Regions from separate parts of the Nocardiopsis protaetiae genome, predicted to be linked through region 3. Evidence: predicted binding sites of a transcription regulator. Region 3 holds the regulator's gene; each other region holds the start of a gene.
What was found. Region 3 encodes LexA, which represses DNA repair genes until DNA is damaged. Its sites were predicted from a motif close to TCGAACANNTGTTCGA; they were not measured.

Region 1 (5,817 bases), on a different contig from region 3:
GCAGGTGGTGTTCTACGGGCTGGCCGCGGTGCTGTACGGGGTGCTGCAATCGCATCGGCGGTTCCTGTCCCCGGCGGCGGCGCCGCTGGTGTCGAGCGTGGTGGTGATCTGCTCCTACCTGCTGTTCGTGCCGCTGGGCGGGGCCTACCGGGACGACCCGGCCGGGCTGCCCCTGGGCGCGGAACTGGTGCTGTCGCTGGGGACGACCGCCGGGGTGCTCGCCCTGTTCCTGACGGTGCTGGGCCCGGCGGTGCGGCTGGGGCTGCGCTGGCGCCCGCGGCTGGTCTTCCCGCCCGGGGTGGGGCGGCGGGTGCGGTCGCTGGCGGCGGCGTCCCTGGTGCCGCTGGTGGCGATGCAGGCGTGCCTGCTGCTGTCGGTGGCGCTGGCCAACCGGGGCGGCGGCGCGGGCGGGTCGGTGCTGTACTCCTACGCGTGGGCGCTGTTCACCCTGCCCTACGGGGTGATCGCGGTACCCATCGCGACCAGCGCGTTCACCGCGCTGGCGGTGGCCCACGCCGACCGCGACCGGGGCGCGTACGCCGAACTGGTGGCGGGACCCGCCCGGGCCTGCGTGGTGCTGACCGCGGCGGTGGGCACCGCGCTGGCGGCCGCGGCGCTGCCGGTGGCGCAGGTGTTCGCCCGGCACGACCCGGTGGCGCTGGAGCGGGCCCTGGCGGCCTACGCGCCGGGTGTGGTGGGGTTCGGGTTGGTGGCGCTGTTCAGCCGGGCGCTGTACGCCTCCCACCACGGCAGGCCTGCGGCGGTCGCCCAGACCCTGGGCTGGCTGCTGGTGATGGTGTGCTCCGTGGTGTCGGTGTCGCTGGTGCCCGCCGGGTGGGCGATCGCCGCCCTGGGCTGGTCGACGACGGTGGGGCTGACCTGCGCGGCGCTGGCGTGCACGGTGGCCGTGGGACGGGTGCACGGCGCGGCGGCGCTGGCCGGGACGGGCCGGTCCGTCGCCGCGGTGGCGGTGGGCGGTGTGCTGGGCTGGGCGGCGGGCCGACCGGTGGCCGCGGTGCTGGCGGGCGGCGGGGTATGGCCCTCCGTGGGGGCGGCCCTGGTGTCGGGTGCGCTGGCGGTGGTGGTGTTCGCCCTGGTGGCGGCCGTGGTGGACCGGTCGTCGGCGCGGGCGGCCCTGGATCGGGTCCGGAGCGTGTTCGAACACAGGAGGGGGAACCGGTGAACGGCAGGATCGCGTTGGTGCTGGGGATCAGCACCGGTGGAGTGGGCAGGCATGTGCGGTCCCTGGGCGAGGGGCTGGTCCGGCGGGGGTACCGGGTGGCGGTGGTCGGCCCGGCCTCGGCCGAGCGGGAGTTCGCGTTCACCGACGCCGGGATGCGGTTCGCGCCGGTGCGGATCGGGTCGGCCCCCTCGGTCGCGGACCCCGCGGCGGTGCTGCGGCTGCGTTCGGTGCTCAGGGGCGCCGACGTGGTGCACGCCCACGGGATGCGGGCCGGCGCGCTGTGCGCCCTGGCGGGGACGCACCCGCTCGTGGTGACCGCGCACAACGCCCCGCCGCGGGTGGAGGGCCCGCTGGCCGCCGCCTACCCGGTGCTGGAGAGGATCGTGGCGCTGCGCGCCGACGTGGCGCTGGGGGTGTCGGGGGACCTGGTGCGGCGGCTGGAGCGGGTGGGCGCGCGCGACGCCCGCCCGGCGGTGGTGGCGGCGCCCGACACCGGGCTGCCGGTCAAGGGCCGGGAGGCGACCCGGTCGGACCTGGCGGTGCTGCCGGAGCGGCCCCTGCTGCTGACCATCGCCCGGCTGGCCGAGCAGAAGGGCCTGGACATGCTGCTGGAGGCGGCCCCGTCGATCGCCGACCGGCGCCCGGAGCCGATCATCGCGATCGCGGGGGACGGACCGCTGTGGGGCACCCTGCACGACACCGCCGCGGAGCTGACGGCCGACGTGCGCATGCTGGGGCACCGCACGGACGTGGCCGACCTGCTGGCGGCCGCCGACGTGTTCTGCCTGACCAGCCAGTGGGAGGGGCACCCGCTGGTGATCATGGAGGCGCTGCGGGCGGGGCTGCCGGTGGTGTCCACCCGGGTGGGCGGCATCCCGGACCTGTACGGGGGGACGGTGCTCATGGTGCCGCCGGGCGACCCGCAGGCGTTCGCGGCGGCGGTGGGGCGGGTGCTGGACGACCCCGCGCTCGCCGAGGACCTGCGCGAGCGGTCCAGGGCGGCGGCGCGGTCGCTGCCCGGCGAGGAGGACGCGGTGGCGGCGGCCTGCGCGGTGTACAAGTCGGTGCTGGGGCGGTGAAACGGGGGACGGGAGGAATGTCCCGGGGGATCCGCGCCTTATATACCAGGGGCACCGATCCGTCCGCCAGATGTCCTCAAGGAGCGGATGATGTGTCCCCGGGGTCGTTCGACCTCATCCTCCGCGCCACTTCTGCGCAGAGGATGGATGTGGCATCGTGGTCACCGGCCAGGCGTGCACGGTCACATCATGCGACCGGTATTCTTGCCTGGCATGTGAGGGGAGTATCCCTGTCGCGGCGGCGCCGTCATCACGGAGCACAAGGATGTGTTCCCGGTACCGTCGGTTCGTACCACGTTCGGTGCGAGCGGGAGAGACCTCCGGCAGCTCGACGTGCGTGCAAACAGCCCGCGCGCACTGACCGGAGGAGTAAACGACAGTGAACGTACCCTTGTGGGTCTGGCTCGCCACGATCGGCGGCATGATCGCCATCCTGGTCATCGACCTGGCGATCGTCGACCACCCGTGGAGCAAGAAGAAGGGCCCCCAGGAGTTCGGGGTCAAGCAGGCCGCCTGGTGGGCGGCCTTCTACATCGGCATCGCCATCCTCTTCGGCTTCGGCCTGTGGTACTACGGCGGTGCGACCGCGGGCGCCGAGTACTTCGCCGGGTTCGTCACCGAGAAGAGCCTGAGCGTCGACAACCTCTTCGTGTTCTACCTGCTGATGGGCTCCTTCGCGGTGCCCAAGAAGTACCAGCACGAGGTGCTGCTCGTCGGCATCGTCATCGCGCTGGTCATGCGCGGCATCTTCATCATCCTCGGCGCCCAGGTCATCAACGCCTGGAGCGAGGTCTTCTACCTGTTCGGCGCCTTCCTCATCTACACCGGGTACAAGATCGTCCGGGACCACGTGAAGGGCGACGAGGAGGAGAAGGACTTCACCCAGACGCCGGTCGTGCGCCTGGTCAAGCGGTTCTGGCCGGTCACCCCCGACTACCACGGCTCGCACCTGACGGTGAAGCTCGACGGCAAGCGCCACATCACCCCGATGCTGCTGGTCATCCTGGCCATCGGCGTCATCGACCTGGTCTTCGCGGTCGACTCGATCCCGGCGATCTTCGGCCTCACCCAGGACGCCTACATCGTCTTCACCGCCAACGCGTTCGCCCTGCTGGGCCTGCGCCAGCTGTACTTCCTGCTGGCTGGCCTGATGGACCGCCTGGCCTACATCAGCTGGGGCCTGTCGGCGATCATGGTGTTCATCGGCGTCAAGATGATCCTGCACGCGCTGCACGAGAACGGCGTGCACGTCCCGGAGATCAGCACCTCCCTGTCCCTGACGGTGATCATCGGCGTCATGGTGGTCACCATCGCCGGCAGCCTGATCAAGTCCGCGGCCGACGGCCGCAAGGCCCCGCCCGCCCTGGAGGAGGACGAGAGGGACCCGGCGGGCGACCGCTCCTGAGTCCGAGCCGCCACAGCACGCTCCCGGCCGGGGGCGGTCCCGCGCACCGGGACCGCACCCGGTCTTTCTTTTCCCCGGGTCGTGTGAAAACCCGGATATCGAACATCAGTTCGTCTATAGTGGACCCGTATCGGCGTCGGAGCGTCAGGGCCCGGCATTTCTCCGTTGCGGAAGAAACCGTCGGCGGGGGTCGTTAGGCTTGACGCACGGGGACACCTGTACCCTCCCCACCCCCTTCAGCGGCCCGGATCCGGGGCCGGGGCGGTCGTCCGGGGGGACCCGATCGCCGAACACACGAACCACGCACGGCAGGCCGACGCCCGACCGGTGCCCTGTGTGCCACAGCCGAAGGATGTTGCAGTCGATGGTCGAACAACTGGTGGTCCGGGGTGCCCGGGAGCACAACCTCAAGGACGTGTCGCTGGACCTGCCCCGCGACTCCATGATCGTGTTCACCGGCCTGTCCGGTTCGGGCAAGTCCTCGCTGGCCTTCGACACGATCTTCGCCGAGGGGCAGCGCCGCTACGTCGAGTCCCTGTCGGCGTACGCCCGCCAGTTCCTGGGCCAGATGGACAAGCCCGACGTGGACTTCATCGAGGGGCTGTCCCCGGCGGTGTCCATCGACCAGAAGTCCACCAGCCGCAACCCCCGCTCCACCGTCGGCACCATCACCGAGGTGTACGACTACCTGCGGCTGCTGTGGGCGCGCATCGGCGTCCCGCACTGTCCCGAGTGCCGCCGCGAGATCGCCCGGCAGAGCCCGCAGCAGATCGTCGACCGGGTGCTGGAGATGACCGAGGGCACCCGCTTCCAGGTGCTGGCCCCGGTCGTGCGCGGCCGCAAGGGCGAGTACCTGGAGCTGTTCAAGGACCTGCAGTCCAAGGGGTACACCCGCGCCGTCGTGGACGGCAAGGCCGTGCGCCTGGACGAGGCGCCCAAGCTGGGCCGCTACGACAAGCACGACATCTCGGTCATCGTGGACCGGCTCTCCGTCAAGGAGTCCTCCCGCGGGCGGCTCAACGACTCGGTGGAGACCGCGCTCAAGCTGGCCGGCGGCACCATCGTGCTCGACTTCGTCGACCTGGCCGAGGACGACCCCGAGCGCGAGAAGGTGTTCTCCGAGCACCTGTACTGCCCCTACGACGACCTGTCCTTCGAGCAGCTGGAGCCGCGCTCCTTCTCCTTCAACGCCCCCTACGGCGCCTGCCCCGAGTGCTCGGGGCTGGGCACCCGCATGGAGGTCGACCCCGAGCTGATCGTCCCCGACCCGGCCAAGACCCTGGCCGAGGGCGCCCTGGCCCCCTGGTCGGGCGGCCCCAACGGCGGGTACTGGGACCGGCTGCTCACCGCCCTGGGCGAGGCGATCGGCTTCGACCTGGACACCCCCTGGGAGAAGCTGCCCAAGCGCGCCCGCAAGGCGATCCTGGAGGGGCACGACACCCAGGTCCACGTCAGCTACCGCACCAAGTACAACCGCGAGCGGTCCTACTACACCGACTTCGAGGGCGTCATCCCCTGGGTCAAGCGCCGCTACACCGAGACCGAGAGCGACTACGGCCGCGAACGCCTTGAGGGCTACATGCGCAGCGTGCCCTGCCCCGCCTGCGAGGGCACCCGGCTCAAGCCGGTGGTGCTCGCGGTGACCGTGGGCGGGCGCTCCATCGCCGAGGTGGCGTCGATGTCGCTGGCCGACAGCGGCCGCTTCCTGGCCGACCTGCGGCTCTCGGACCGCGACATGGTCATCGCCGCCCAGGTCCTCAAGGAGATCAACGCCCGGCTGGGCTTCCTGCTGGACGTGGGCCTGGACTACCTCACCCTGGCCCGCTCCTCCGGTTCGCTCTCGGGCGGCGAGGCCCAGCGCATCCGGCTGGCCACCCAGATCGGCTCGGGCCTGGTGGGCGTGCTCTACGTGCTGGACGAGCCGTCCATCGGCCTGCACCAGCGCGACAACGCCCGCCTGCTGGAGACCCTCCAGCGGCTGCGCGACATCGGCAACACGCTCATCGTCGTGGAACACGACGAGGACACCATCCGCGCCGCCGACTGGGTGGTGGACATCGGCCCCGGCGCGGGCGAGCACGGCGGCCACGTCGTGGTGTCGGGCATCGTCGACGAGCTGCTCACCAACGAGGAGTCGCTCACCGGCGACT
Region 2 (5,817 bases), on a different contig from region 3:
ACAGCTTACGTGGCGCCGGTCACCGTTCTCCCACCGGTGGAGATCGGAGTGTTAACGGTTGTGCCTCGGCTCCGGCGCGGGCCGTGGCCTGCGCCGGGGCGGTTCAGGGGGTGCCGGAGGCCCCGTTGCCGTTGGTGCCGGTGGGACCCGTGGTGCCGCTCTGGGAGGCCGCGGCCGCGGCGCCGAAGGCAGCGTCCGGCGGGGGTGTGAGCCCCAGGTGGGCCCAGGCCAGCGGGGTGGCGACCCGGCCGCGCGGGGTGCGGGCCAGGAACCCGGAGCGGACCAGGAACGGCTCGGCGACCACCTCGACGGTCTCGGCCTCCTCCCCCACCGACACGGCCAGGGTGGACAGGCCCACCGGTCCGCCGCGGAAGCGGTGGAGCAGCACGTCGAGGATGGCGCGGTCGAGCCGGTCCAGGCCCAGGGCGTCCACCTCGTACAGCTCCAGGGTGGCGCGGGCGGTGTCCAGGGACATGACCCCGTCGCCGCGCACCTCGGCGTAGTCGCGGACCCGGCGCAGCAGCCGGTTGGCGATGCGGGGTGTGCCGCGCGAGCGCCCGGCGATCTCGCGGGCGGCGTCCTCGGCCAGCGGGACGCCGAGCAGCCCGGCCGAGCGGTGCAGGATGCGCTCCAGCTCGTCGGCCGAGTAGAAGTCCATGTGGGCGGTGAACCCGAACCGGTCGCGCAGCGGGGCGGGCAGCATCCCGGCCCGGGTGGTGGCGCCGACCAGGGTGAACGGGGCGATGTCCAGCGGGATGGCGGTGGCGCCGGGGCCCTTGCCGACGACCACGTCGACCCGGAAGTCCTCCATGGCGACGTAGAGCATCTCCTCAGCGGGGCGGGCCATCCGGTGGATCTCGTCCAGGAACAGCACCTCGCCCTCCTGGAGGGTGGACAGCACCGCGGCCAGGTCGCCGGAGCGTTCGATGGCGGGACCGGAGGTGATGCGCAGGGGCGCGCCCAGTTCGGCGGCGATGATCATGGCCAGGGTGGTCTTGCCCAGGCCGGGACCGCCGGACATCAGGACGTGGTCGGGGGCGCGGTTGCGCTTGCGGGCGCTGTCCAGGACCAGGGAGAGCTGTTCGCGCACCCGTTCCTGGCCGACGAACTCGTCGAGGGCGCGCGGCCGCAGGGCGCCTTCGAGCTGGCGCTCGTCGGCCCCGGCCTCGGAGGACACCGCCTCGCGGGCGTACGGGTCCGCGGGACCTGTCGGCCGGTCGTGATCGTCGTACACGGGATACTCCTAGGCGCGGCTGAGGGTGCGCAGGGCGCTGCGCAGCAGGACGGCGACGTCGGTGGTCTCCTCGGCCTGGGGCGCGACGGCGGCGGCCGCGGCCTCGGCGTCCTTGGCGGACCAGCCCAGGTTGACCAGGCCGGACACCACCTGGGTGCGCCAGGCGCCGTTGGGCCCGGCCCCTCCCGCGCCGGCGCCCTGGGCGGGCGGCAGGGTGCCGTCGGTGAAGACCGGCGGGTCGAGCTTGCCGCGCAGTTCCAGGACGATGCGCTGGGCGCCCTTCTTGCCGATGCCGGGGACCCGGGTCAGGGCGTCGGTGTCCTCGGCGGCCACGGCCTGGCGCAGGGCGTCGGGGCTGAGCACCGACAGCATGGCCAGGGCCAGCCGGGGCCCGACCCCGGAGGCGGTCTGGAGCTGCTCGAACAGGTGCTTCTCGTCGTCGTCGGCGAACCCGAACAGCGTGAGGGAGTCCTCGCGCACGACGAGGCTGGTGGCGACGGTGCCGGTCTCCCCCACGTGCAGGTGGGACAGGGCGCTGGGGGTGCACTGCACGAACATGCCGACCCCGCCGACGTCGATGACGGCGCTGCCCGCGCCGCGTGCGGCCACCCGGCCGGTGAGGAACGCGATCATGTCCAGGCGGGCCCCGGGTGCGCCGGGTGCCCTTCTCCTTCCCTAGGGGCGGGTGCCGCGGGCGCGGCGGGCCAGTTCGACCTTGCGGGCGAAGTCCTGCTGCGCCTGGGCCACCCGGGCCTGGGCGCCGCCGCGCCAGATGTGGCAGATGGCCAGCGCGACCGCGTCGGCCGCGTCGGCGGGACGGGGCGGGCCGTCGAGTCCGAGGATACGCGCGACCATGGTGCCGACCTGCGCCTTGTCGGCGCGGCCGCTGCCGGTGATGGCGGCCTTGGCCTCGCTGGGGGTGTGCAGGGCGACGGGCAGGCCGCGGCGGGCGGCGCAGACCAGGGCGATGCCGCTGGCCTGGGCAGTGCCCATGACGGTGCTGAGGTTGTGCTGGGCGAAGACCCGCTCGACGGCGACGGCGTCGGGGCGGATCTCGTCGAGCCACCGCTCGATGCCGCGTTCGACGCCCAGCAGGCGCTGGGGCAGGTCCTCGTCGGGGCTGGTGCGGATGGCGTCGGCGCCGATGAGGCGCAGGGGGCGGCCGATGGCGCCCTCGACGGCGCCCACGCCGCACCGGGTGAGCCCCGGGTCGATTCCCAGCACGCGCACGCGTCCCACACCTTTCTCGAACGTTCGTTCGCACCATGCTAGTGCCGCGGGACGACAGGAGTCCCGCACACGGCCGTCGGCGTGTCGCCGGGGCCGTGCCGGTCGGGCGTGTCGAGCGTATCGGGGCCCGGGAACGGCGCGGGGCCGTTCAGCCGCGCGCGGTGTCCGGGGGCGCGATGTCCCACAGGTCGGCCAGGGCGGCGCGGCGCTCGGCGCGGGACAGGCCGCGCAGGTCGGCGACGCCGCGCTCGGTGACCACGACCTCCACGTCCTGGGAGGGGGTGGTGACCGGCCGGGAGAGGCGTTCGACCAGGGTGGGGCGGTCGCGGTGGTGGGTGGGGATCGCGATGACGCTGAGCCCGCCGATGGAGCGGGTGGCGGCCGCGGCGTAGTCGGAGTGGCCGCCGATGCCGCCGAGCACGCCCTGGGCGGTGCCCTCGACGTTGACCTGGCCGTCGTGGTCGATCTCCACGGCGGTGTTGACGGCGACGAAGGGGTCGGCGGACAGGCGGCCGGGGTCCAGGACGTGTTCGACGGGGTGGAGCAGGGGGCGGCCGTCGGCCCAGGCGTGCAGGCGGGGGCCGCCGACGAGGTACATGCCGACGGGGTCGCCCAGCAGCAGGCCGCGTTCGTCCAGGTCGACGACGGCCTCGGGCAGCGGGCCGGAGTCGATGCGCACCGGGACCCGCAGCTCGGCGGCCAGGGCGGCGGGCACGGGGCCGAAGCCGAGCTGGAGGCGGGCGCCCTCGGGGATGAGGGGCGCCAGGTGGCGGGCGATGGCGACCTGGTCGGGGCCGGTGGGCGAGGGGCGCAGGGTCCCGGCGGTGCGGTCGCTCTCCCCGATGACGACCACGCGGTCGGCGGGCAGCGGCGGACCGGCGTCGGCGCGGGGCAGGTTCGGGGAGACCACCCCGGCGACCAGGGCGCCGGCCGCGACGGCGGTGCGCAGCCAGCCGACCTCGCTGGCGAAGGTGTACCCGCCGGGCACCGGGACGACGGAGGCGACGAGCAGGTCGGGGCGCCACAGCCCGTGCAGCAGGGCGGGGACGGCGGACATGCGCACCGGCGGGTGGGCGATGAGGCCGCGGTCGACGTGCTCGCGCAGGCCCCAGCCGGGCATGACGGTGCGGGCGTCGGCGAACGCGGCGGGGTCGAGTCCGGGGTCGGCCTCGGGGACCCAGCCCAGGATGAGGCGGACGTCGCCGGCGCGGGCGGCGGCCGCGCACAGGTCGGCGGTGACGCTCGTCGGCGCGCCGAACCCGTCGCCCAGCGCCACGGTCGCACCCGGCCTCACCAGGTCCTTCAGGCTCTCCACGGCCTCCCCTTTCACCGGACCGACCGTATCGGACGGCGGGATCAAGCCGGAAAAGGGGTGGACTCCGGCGCGGGACCGTGTTAAGTTCTACTCGAACCGAGAAAAACTCACTCTGAGAAGAACTGGACCGACCATGGTGGACGACGGGATGCGGCGGGACGCGGACGAGCGGGAGTTCCTGGCCGCCTACGACCCGCACGCCTACGCCCCCGCCGCGGTGACCGTCGACGTCGTGGCGATGACCGTCCGCGCCGGGGAGCCCCTGGTGCTGCTGGTCCGCCGGGGCGCCAGCCCGCAGCGGGGCCGGTGGGCGCTGCCCGGCGGCTTCGTCCGGGCCGAGGACGGCCCCGCCGGACCCGCCGACCCCGACCTGCCCGACGCGGCGCTGCGGGTCCTGGCCGAGAAGACCGCCCTGCCCACCAGCCTGCACCTGGAGCAGCTGGGCACCTACGGCGCCCGCGGCCGCGACCCCCGCATGCGGGTGTTCTCGGTGGCGTACATGCTGCTCGCCCCCGACCTGCCCGACCCCGAGCAGGGCCGCGACACCGCGGAGGCCGCCTGGGTGCCCTGGCGCGACCTGGGCCACGGCGGCGACGCCCGGCACGAGCTCGCCTTCGACCACGCGCGCATCGTCGCCGATGCCGTCGAGCGGGCCCGCGCCAAGCTGGAGTACACCTCCCTGGCCACGGCCTTCCTGCCGCCGGTGTTCACCATCACCGACCTGCGCGAGGTGTACGAGGCCGTGTGGGACCGCACCCTGCACGCGGCCAACTTCCACCGCAAGATCCTGGCCGCCCCCGGGTTCGTCGAGGACACCGGCGAGGTGGCCGGCCGCGGCGGCTCCGGCGGCGGCCGCCGCCCCCGCCTGTACCGGGCGGGCGGCACCGCCGCCCTGCACCCGCCGCTGCTCAGGAGCGCCCCATGACTCCCGTGGAGGTCACGATGACCGTCGAGGAGGCGGCCCGCGCCGTCCTCACCGCCCATGACCCCGCCGACCTGTTCGGCCCCCTCCCCGCCGACGGCACGACCGCCGTGCCCGCGGCGGCCGCCTCGGCCCACCGGCGCCTGGCCCGGCTGCTGCACCCCGACACCCCCGCCGGCGACGCCGCGCTGTTCACCCGGCTCACCGAGCTGTGGACGCGCTACCGGGAGGCCGTCCAGGGCCGGATCGGGTTCGACGACCATGTGGTCGTCACCGCCACCCGGAGCTACCACGTGGGGTCCTCCCCGCTGGCCTCGGGCGACGTCGCCGACCTGTACCCCGTCCGCTACCGGGACGGCCACTGGCGCGGCGCGGTGCTCAAGGTGCCGCGGGCCCCGCGCGACAACGACCTCATGGAGGCCGAGGCCACCGCCCTGGAGCGGATCCGGGAGAAGGGGCCGCGCGAGGCGCGGGCGTTCTTCCCCCGGCTGCTGGAGTCGATCCGCCACCGCGACGCCGCCACCGGGGTCGAGCGCAGGGCCAACGTGCTGGCCCGGCTGGACGGCTTCCACAGCCTGGCCGACGTGCGCCGCGCCCACCCCGACGGCATCGACCCGCGCGACGCCGCGTGGATGTGGCGCCGCCTGCTGGTGGCGCTCGACGCGGCCTCCCGGGCCGGGGTGGTGCACGGGGCGGTGGTGCCCGAACACGTGCTGATCCACCCCGAGGAGCACGGCCTGATCCTGGTCGACTGGTGCTACTCGGTCACCGCGCACGCCTCGCGCACCGCCCCGCACATCCCCGCGATGGTCCCCCACCGCAAGGAGCTGTACCCGCCCGAGGTGGCGCAGCGGCGGCCCGCCTCGGTGCGGACCGACATCTACATGGCGACCCGGTGCGTCGAGTACGTCACCGCCGGGCGCCTGCCCCGGGAGCTGCGCTCGTTCGCCCGCGGCTGCGCCCTGCCGGCCGCGAACCAGCGGCCCTCCGACGCGTTCGCCCTGCTGATCGAGCTCGACGAGGTCCTGGAGCGGCTCTACGGGCCGCGCCGGTTCCGCCCCTTCACCATGCCCGCCTGACCACCCCCACCGACACAAGGAGAACACCATGGGAAGC
Region 3 (5,817 bases):
GCCGCCTTCCACCACCGGGCCAGCCGGACCGAGGAGAACAGGACCTCCCGGTATCCCTGCCTGCGCGTCACCTTGGGGGCCAGCCCGAAGCAGCCCTTGGCCAGGACGGCCAGGCGCTCGACGACGTCCTCGTCGGTGTCGGCGACGCAGAGCCGGATCCCCTCCGCGTGCAGGCTGCCGTCGCCCATGAAGTAGCCGACGAGCTCGGTCAGCTCCTCATCGACCGTGTCGGGGACGGTGACCCCCCGGTCGCCCGTGTAGTACGCCTGGTCCAGGACCGGCAGCGTCACATTCCGCGGGGCGCCGACGAGGGTGCCCATCTGCAGCGGGACGAGGTCGCCCTCGGAGATGTCGGCGAAGCGCCTCCACCTCCAGGCCCCGTCCGTGTCCACCACCTTGATCCGGTGGGTGTGCGTCCCCTGGAGCCGGTAGCCGCCCTCGGTGACGATGCGCCTTGTGGGCGCCTCGCCGTTGACGTAGAACTTCGTGGCCTGCCGCGGGCCCTCGTCCGTGGAGACGGTGGCGGACAGGTCCTGCCAGCGGGGGCCGTACACGTCGCCCAGCTCGGTCAGCCGGGTCAGCCCCCGGTCTGTGGTGACCAGGGTGTCCCCGGTCAGGCATCCGGTGGGAGCGAGGAGGCTCGCCTGGGCGTTGCGCCAGCCGTGGCGTTCGCCGGTCTCCAGGCAGTCGGCCCAGGCGCGGGTGGCGGCGGCGTGGATCGGCTCCTCCAGGGTGCCGACGGTGCGCAGGGCGTCGTTGGCGGCGGCGTGCTTGCGCATGACCCGGGTGTGGGACGCCTCGTTGCGCCGGTAGCCCTCGTAGGGGCCCACCACGCCGGCCAGCTCGGCGCTGCGCCGGTAGGCGACGCCGGTCATCAGCGAGGTGATCGCGGCGGCGACGGCGCGCCCGCCCTCGGAGTCGTAGGCGTGGCCGGTGGCCATGAGCAGGGCGCCGAGGTTGGCGTAGCCGATGCCGAGCTGGCGGTAGGCGCGGGTGATCTCGGCGATCTTCTCGGTCGGGAAGTCGGCGAACGTCACGGAGATGTCCATCGCGGTGATGACCAGCTCCGTCAGCCGGGTGAACCCCTCCACGTCGAACGTGCCGTCCTCGCGCAGGAACGCGAGCAGGTTGATCGACGCCAGGTTGCAGGACGAGTCGTCCAGGTGGAGGTACTCGGAACACGGGTTACTTGCACTGATACGTCCGGATTCGGGAGTGGTGTGCCAGTCCTGGATAGTGCCGTCGTACTGGACGCCCGGGTCGGCGCACTCCCAGGCGGCCTCGGCCATGCGGCGGAACAGGGCCTTGGCGTCGACCTCGTCGACGACCTCGCCGGAGGTGCGGGCGACCAGGCCGAAGCGCTCGCCGTTCTCGACGGCGCGCATGAACGCGTCGGAGACCCGCACCGAGTTGTTGGCGTTCTGGTACTGGACGCTGGCCATGTCGGCGCCGCCCAGGTCCATGTCGAACCCGGCGTCGCGCAGCGCCCGGATCTTGTGCTCCTCATGCGCCTTGGTGTCGATGAACTCGCCGATGTCGGGGTGGTCGACGTCGAGCACGACCATCTTGGCGGCCCGCCGGGTGGCCCCGCCGGACTTGATGGTGCCCGCGGAGGCGTCGGCGCCGCGCATGAACGACACCGGCCCCGAGGCGCTCCCGCCGGAGGAGAGCAGTTCCTTGCTGGAGCGGATCCGGGAGAGGTTGATCCCCGACCCTGAGCCGCCCTTGAAGATGATCCCCTCCTCCTTGTACCAGTCGAGGATCGACTCCATCGTGTCGTCGACCGACAGGATGAAACACGCCGAGACCTGCTGGGAGGCCGGGGTGCCGACGTTGAACCAGACGGGGGAGTTGAAGCTGAAGAACTGGTGGGAGAGCGCGTACTTGAGTTCGTGGTCGAAGACCTCGGCGTCGGCCTCGGTGGCGAAATAGCCGTGTTCGCGGCCGGTGCGGGTGTAGACGCCGACGACCCGGTCGATGAGCTGTTTGAGGCTCCACTCGCGCTGCGGGGTGCCGAGGGCGCCCCGGAAGTATTTCCCGGTGACGATCTGTGTGGCGTTCATCGACCAGGTCACGGGGAACTCGACCCCGCGCTGTTCGAAGTTCACCGTTCCGTCGCGCCAGTTCGTCATGACGACGTCCCGGCGCTCCCATTCCAGGGTGTCGTAGGGGTGGACGCCCTCGGTGGTGAAGATCCGCGGGATCTTCAGCCCCTTGCGCCTCCCCTTGCCCTTGCGTCCCGTCGATCCGCTGGTGGTTTCCGTCATGGCGGAGTCCCCCGAAGGTTGGGCGCGGGCGCGGCCCGCGCGCGGAGCCGTTGCGCGGGGGCGTTCCCTCGGCGCCCCCGGGGAGCGGCGTGTCAGGCCTTGGTGTCGGCCTCTTCCCTGGCCCGGGCCTCGGCCTCGCGGTCGCTGCGCAGGCTGGCGATCTCGGCCTCGAAGTCGGCGAGGCTCTCGAAACCGCGGTAGACACTGGCGAAGTGCAGGTAGGCGACCTCGTCGAGGTCGCGCATGGGTCCCAGGATGGCCAGACCGATCTCGTGGGCCGGGACCTCCGCGACGCCGCGGCCGCGGATCTCCTCTTCGACCTGCTGGCCGAGCTTGGCCAGCGCGTCCTCGGAGACCGGGCGGCCCTGGCAGGCGCGGCGGACGCCGGCGATGATCTTGGTCCGACTGAAGGGCTCGGTGACGCCGGAGCGCTTGGCGACCATCAGCAGGACGGTCTCCTGTGTGGTGAACCGGCGTTCGCAGGCCGGGCAGGAGCGGCGGCGGCGGATGGCCGCGCCGTCGTCGGTGGACCTGCTGTCGATCACCCGGGTGTCCGGATGGCGACAGAACGGGCAGTGCATCGCGGTTCACCTGCTTCCCTCGCCGAACTGACAACCCTGGGTCTACTTAACCACAACTCCTAGGTCGATGCTTCAAACACCGACACCAGATGTTGTGGTCGAACCTAGTCGGAGGGTCGGACGAACCGCAACTTTCACGCGCCCCGCGTGTCACACCCGCGCGCGCCGCCCAGGATATCGCCGCGAATCGCCTTCCACGGCGCGGCTCCGGGTTTTCGGTCGGCCCCTTGCACGGTGCGGATCCGCCCCGCATCCCCCGTTCTCGAACCCGGCGGCACATCTTCCGCCATTTCGGGGGCGACGCGACGTGAACACGTGTACACACGTAAGTGAGGCTGGAAAATCGCCGTGGGAAAACTCCTCCGGCAATTGTCCACAGGCCTCGAACGCTTGTTTGATATCACCGTGCGCAACGACTAACGTTGGCCTTGATTTCACGCCGGTTTCGCCATCACCGGGACTCAGGGTCCGGAGCGGTCGCAGAGCCGGTGGTGGCCAGTCGTGCGAACAGGCCCTGACCGAACCGATGCCGAGGAGGCCGGCCGTGCCGGAGGAGAATCCCGGACCCCTGGATTCCGGAACCACCACCGTTCTCTCGCCCGTGGGCGACGCGGGTGCGCCAGAGGAGCCGCCCAAGCTCACCGCCCGCCAGCAGAGCGTGCTGAACTGCATTCAGCGGTACCTGCGCGAGCGCGGCTACCCGCCGTCGATAAGGGAGATCGGCGAGTCGGTCGGCCTGTCCAGCCCCTCCAGCGTCGCGCACCAGCTCAAGGTGCTCCAGCGCAAGGGCTACCTGTACCGCGACCAGAACCGGCCGCGGGCCGTGGAGCTGCGCCAGCCGGGCCGCCCCGGGGTGCGCGCGCTGGTCCCCGCCGAGGAGCTGGACCCGGCGCACGCCACCCGGGTGCCGCTGGTGGGCCGGATCGCGGCGGGCGGTCCCATCCTGGCCGAGGAGTCGGTGGAGGACGTGCTGGCGCTGCCGCGGCAGCTGGTCGGCGAGGGCGCGCTGTTCATGCTCACCGTGGTCGGCGACTCGATGACCGACGCCGCCATCACCGACGGCGACATGGTGGTGGTCCGCCAGCAGCCCGACGCCGAGAACGGCGACATCGTCGCGGCGCTGCTGGACGAGGAGGCCACGGTCAAGGTGCTGCGCCGCGCCGAGGACGGGCACGTGTGGCTGATGCCGCGCAACGACGCCTACGAGCCGATCAACGGCGACGCGGCCACCATCCTGGGCAAGGTCGTCGCCGTGATGCGCCGCGTCTGAGCCGACGGCGGGTCGCACCCGTGCGGACACACGGGTGCACCCGGTACGGCCCACGGCCCCACCGGCGCCGCACCGTTCCGCCTCGGGCCCGCACCTCTGCCCCGGGCTCGCGCCGCATTCCCCGCTCGCACCGCATTCCCCGGACTCGGACCCGGGCCGACCGGTCTCCGGCCCCCGGGCCTTCGGCGTCGCCGCGGACACCCCGGGCGCCCCGGCCGCCTAGGCTATGGGGGTGTTCGCTCTCCTCTTCTCCCCGCGTGTCCGCGGGCGCGCGGCGGTCGCCGCGGCCGCGGCGCTGCTGCTGACCTCCGCCTGCGCTCCGGCCGAGGAGGAGTCCGCTCCCCCGCCCGGGGTGGCCGGGCCCGAGCGGGAGCTGAGCTTCACCGTGGACGGGGTGGAGGTGTTCGCCACCCTCACCCTGCCCGAGGACACGTCCGGCCCGGTGCCGGGCGCGCTGATCGTCTCGGGCAGCGGCCCCACCGACCGCGACGGCAACAGCGCCATGCGCCCGGACGCGAACACCAACCTCAACCTGGCGCGCGTCCTGGCCAAGGCCGGGGTGGCCTCGCTGCGCTACGACAAGTTCGGCAGCGGCGAGACCGGCCTGGGCGACCTCGACCCGGACGAGCCGGTGGACCCGGACGTGTTCGACGCCCAGCTGGTCGCGGCCTACGAGGCGATGGCCGGGCAGCGCGAGGTGGACCCGGCCCGTACCGCGGTGGTGGGGCACAGCGAGGGGTCCCTGTACGCGCTGCGCGCCCACACGCTGGTGGACGCCTCCCCCGCGCTGGTGCTGGCCGCACCGGTGGGCGAGCGCTACCTGGACGTGCTGGACCGCCAGCTCACCGAGCAGGTGCGCGCGGCCGAGGCGACGGGGCAGATCCCCGAGACGCAGGCGGTGACCCTGCTCTCCGACGCCCGCGCCGCACGGGCCGCCCTGCGCGGCGGCCGACAGGTCCCCGACGACCTCACCGACATGGTGGGCGTCCTGTACTCGCCGCAGAACGCCGCGTTCCTGGCCCGGATGGACGCGCTGGACCCGGTGGAGCTGGCCGCCGGCCTGCCCGCGGACACCCCGGTGCTGGTGCTGTGGGGCGAGGCCGACGCGCAGGTCACCCGCGAGGACGTGGACCGGCTGATGACCGGCCTGCCCGAGGCCGTACGGGTGGACGTGCCCGAGGCCGACCACATCCTCCGTGTCTACGAGGACGAGCCGGGGGCGACGGTGCTGGACGCCGAGCGTCCCTTCGCCCCGCAGGTCGCCCCGGCCCTGGCGGAGTTCGTCGACACCGCCTGGTGACCGGCGCCGTCACCGGCGCCAGCACCGGCGCCGGCGCGGGTCAGTCCTCCTCGACGACGATCTCCTCGGGGAGGGCGGCCACGGTGGCGCGGGCGATCTCCTCCGCGCCGGAGGTGAGGCGCTCGTCGTCGGCGGGCTCGCGGCCGTCGTACCCGGCGGCGGCCGAGTAGCAGGTCTCCAAGTAGAGGTTGGACTCCAGCACGGCCACGCAGGCGGTGGTGAACCCGGACTCGTCGAGCCAGGCCACGGCCTGCTCCCCCAGGTCGTCGACCGGGGACGTGTTGTGCGAGCCGGTGGTCTCGGCGAAGCTCTCCCGCGCGGTGACCACCCCGCCCGGGTTGGGTGCGGCCACCATGACGAGGGTGGCGGTGGCGGGGACCGCGTCGCCGTCGCCGCTGG

Region 1: the regulator LexA is predicted to act here: its motif matches at 3,766-3,781, upstream of uvrA (excinuclease ABC subunit UvrA).
Region 2: the regulator LexA is predicted to act here: its motif matches at 2,481-2,496, upstream of ruvC (crossover junction endodeoxyribonuclease RuvC).

What each region holds. Positions count from the first base shown of each region.
Region 1 is NZ_JBJJBV010000027.1:12,517-18,333, reverse strand. Features, by position in the region: gene murJ (murein biosynthesis integral membrane protein MurJ) at 1-1,183, shown strand, start outside; gene ACJOT3_RS06850 (glycosyltransferase family 4 protein) at 1,180-2,262, shown strand; gene ACJOT3_RS06845 (TerC family protein) at 2,642-3,667, shown strand; gene uvrA (excinuclease ABC subunit UvrA) at 4,032-5,817, shown strand, end outside.
Region 2 is NZ_JBJJBV010000029.1:45,791-51,607, forward strand. Features, by position in the region: gene ruvB (Holliday junction branch migration DNA helicase RuvB) at 104-1,234, opposite strand; gene ruvA (Holliday junction branch migration protein RuvA) at 1,244-1,867, opposite strand; gene ruvC (crossover junction endodeoxyribonuclease RuvC) at 1,910-2,464, opposite strand; gene ACJOT3_RS07360 (acetyl-CoA hydrolase/transferase C-terminal domain-containing protein) at 2,613-3,779, opposite strand; gene ACJOT3_RS07365 (NUDIX hydrolase) at 3,913-4,704, shown strand; gene ACJOT3_RS07370 (protein kinase family protein) at 4,701-5,780, shown strand; gene ACJOT3_RS07375 (hypothetical protein) at 5,809-5,817, shown strand, end outside.
Region 3 is NZ_JBJJBV010000124.1:40-5,856, reverse strand. Features, by position in the region: gene ACJOT3_RS19195 (vitamin B12-dependent ribonucleotide reductase) at 1-2,267, opposite strand, end outside; gene nrdR (transcriptional regulator NrdR) at 2,360-2,848, opposite strand; gene lexA (transcriptional repressor LexA) at 3,393-4,118, shown strand; gene ACJOT3_RS19180 (alpha/beta hydrolase family protein) at 4,345-5,418, shown strand; partial or broken gene ACJOT3_RS19175 (hypothetical protein) at 5,459-5,817, opposite strand, start outside.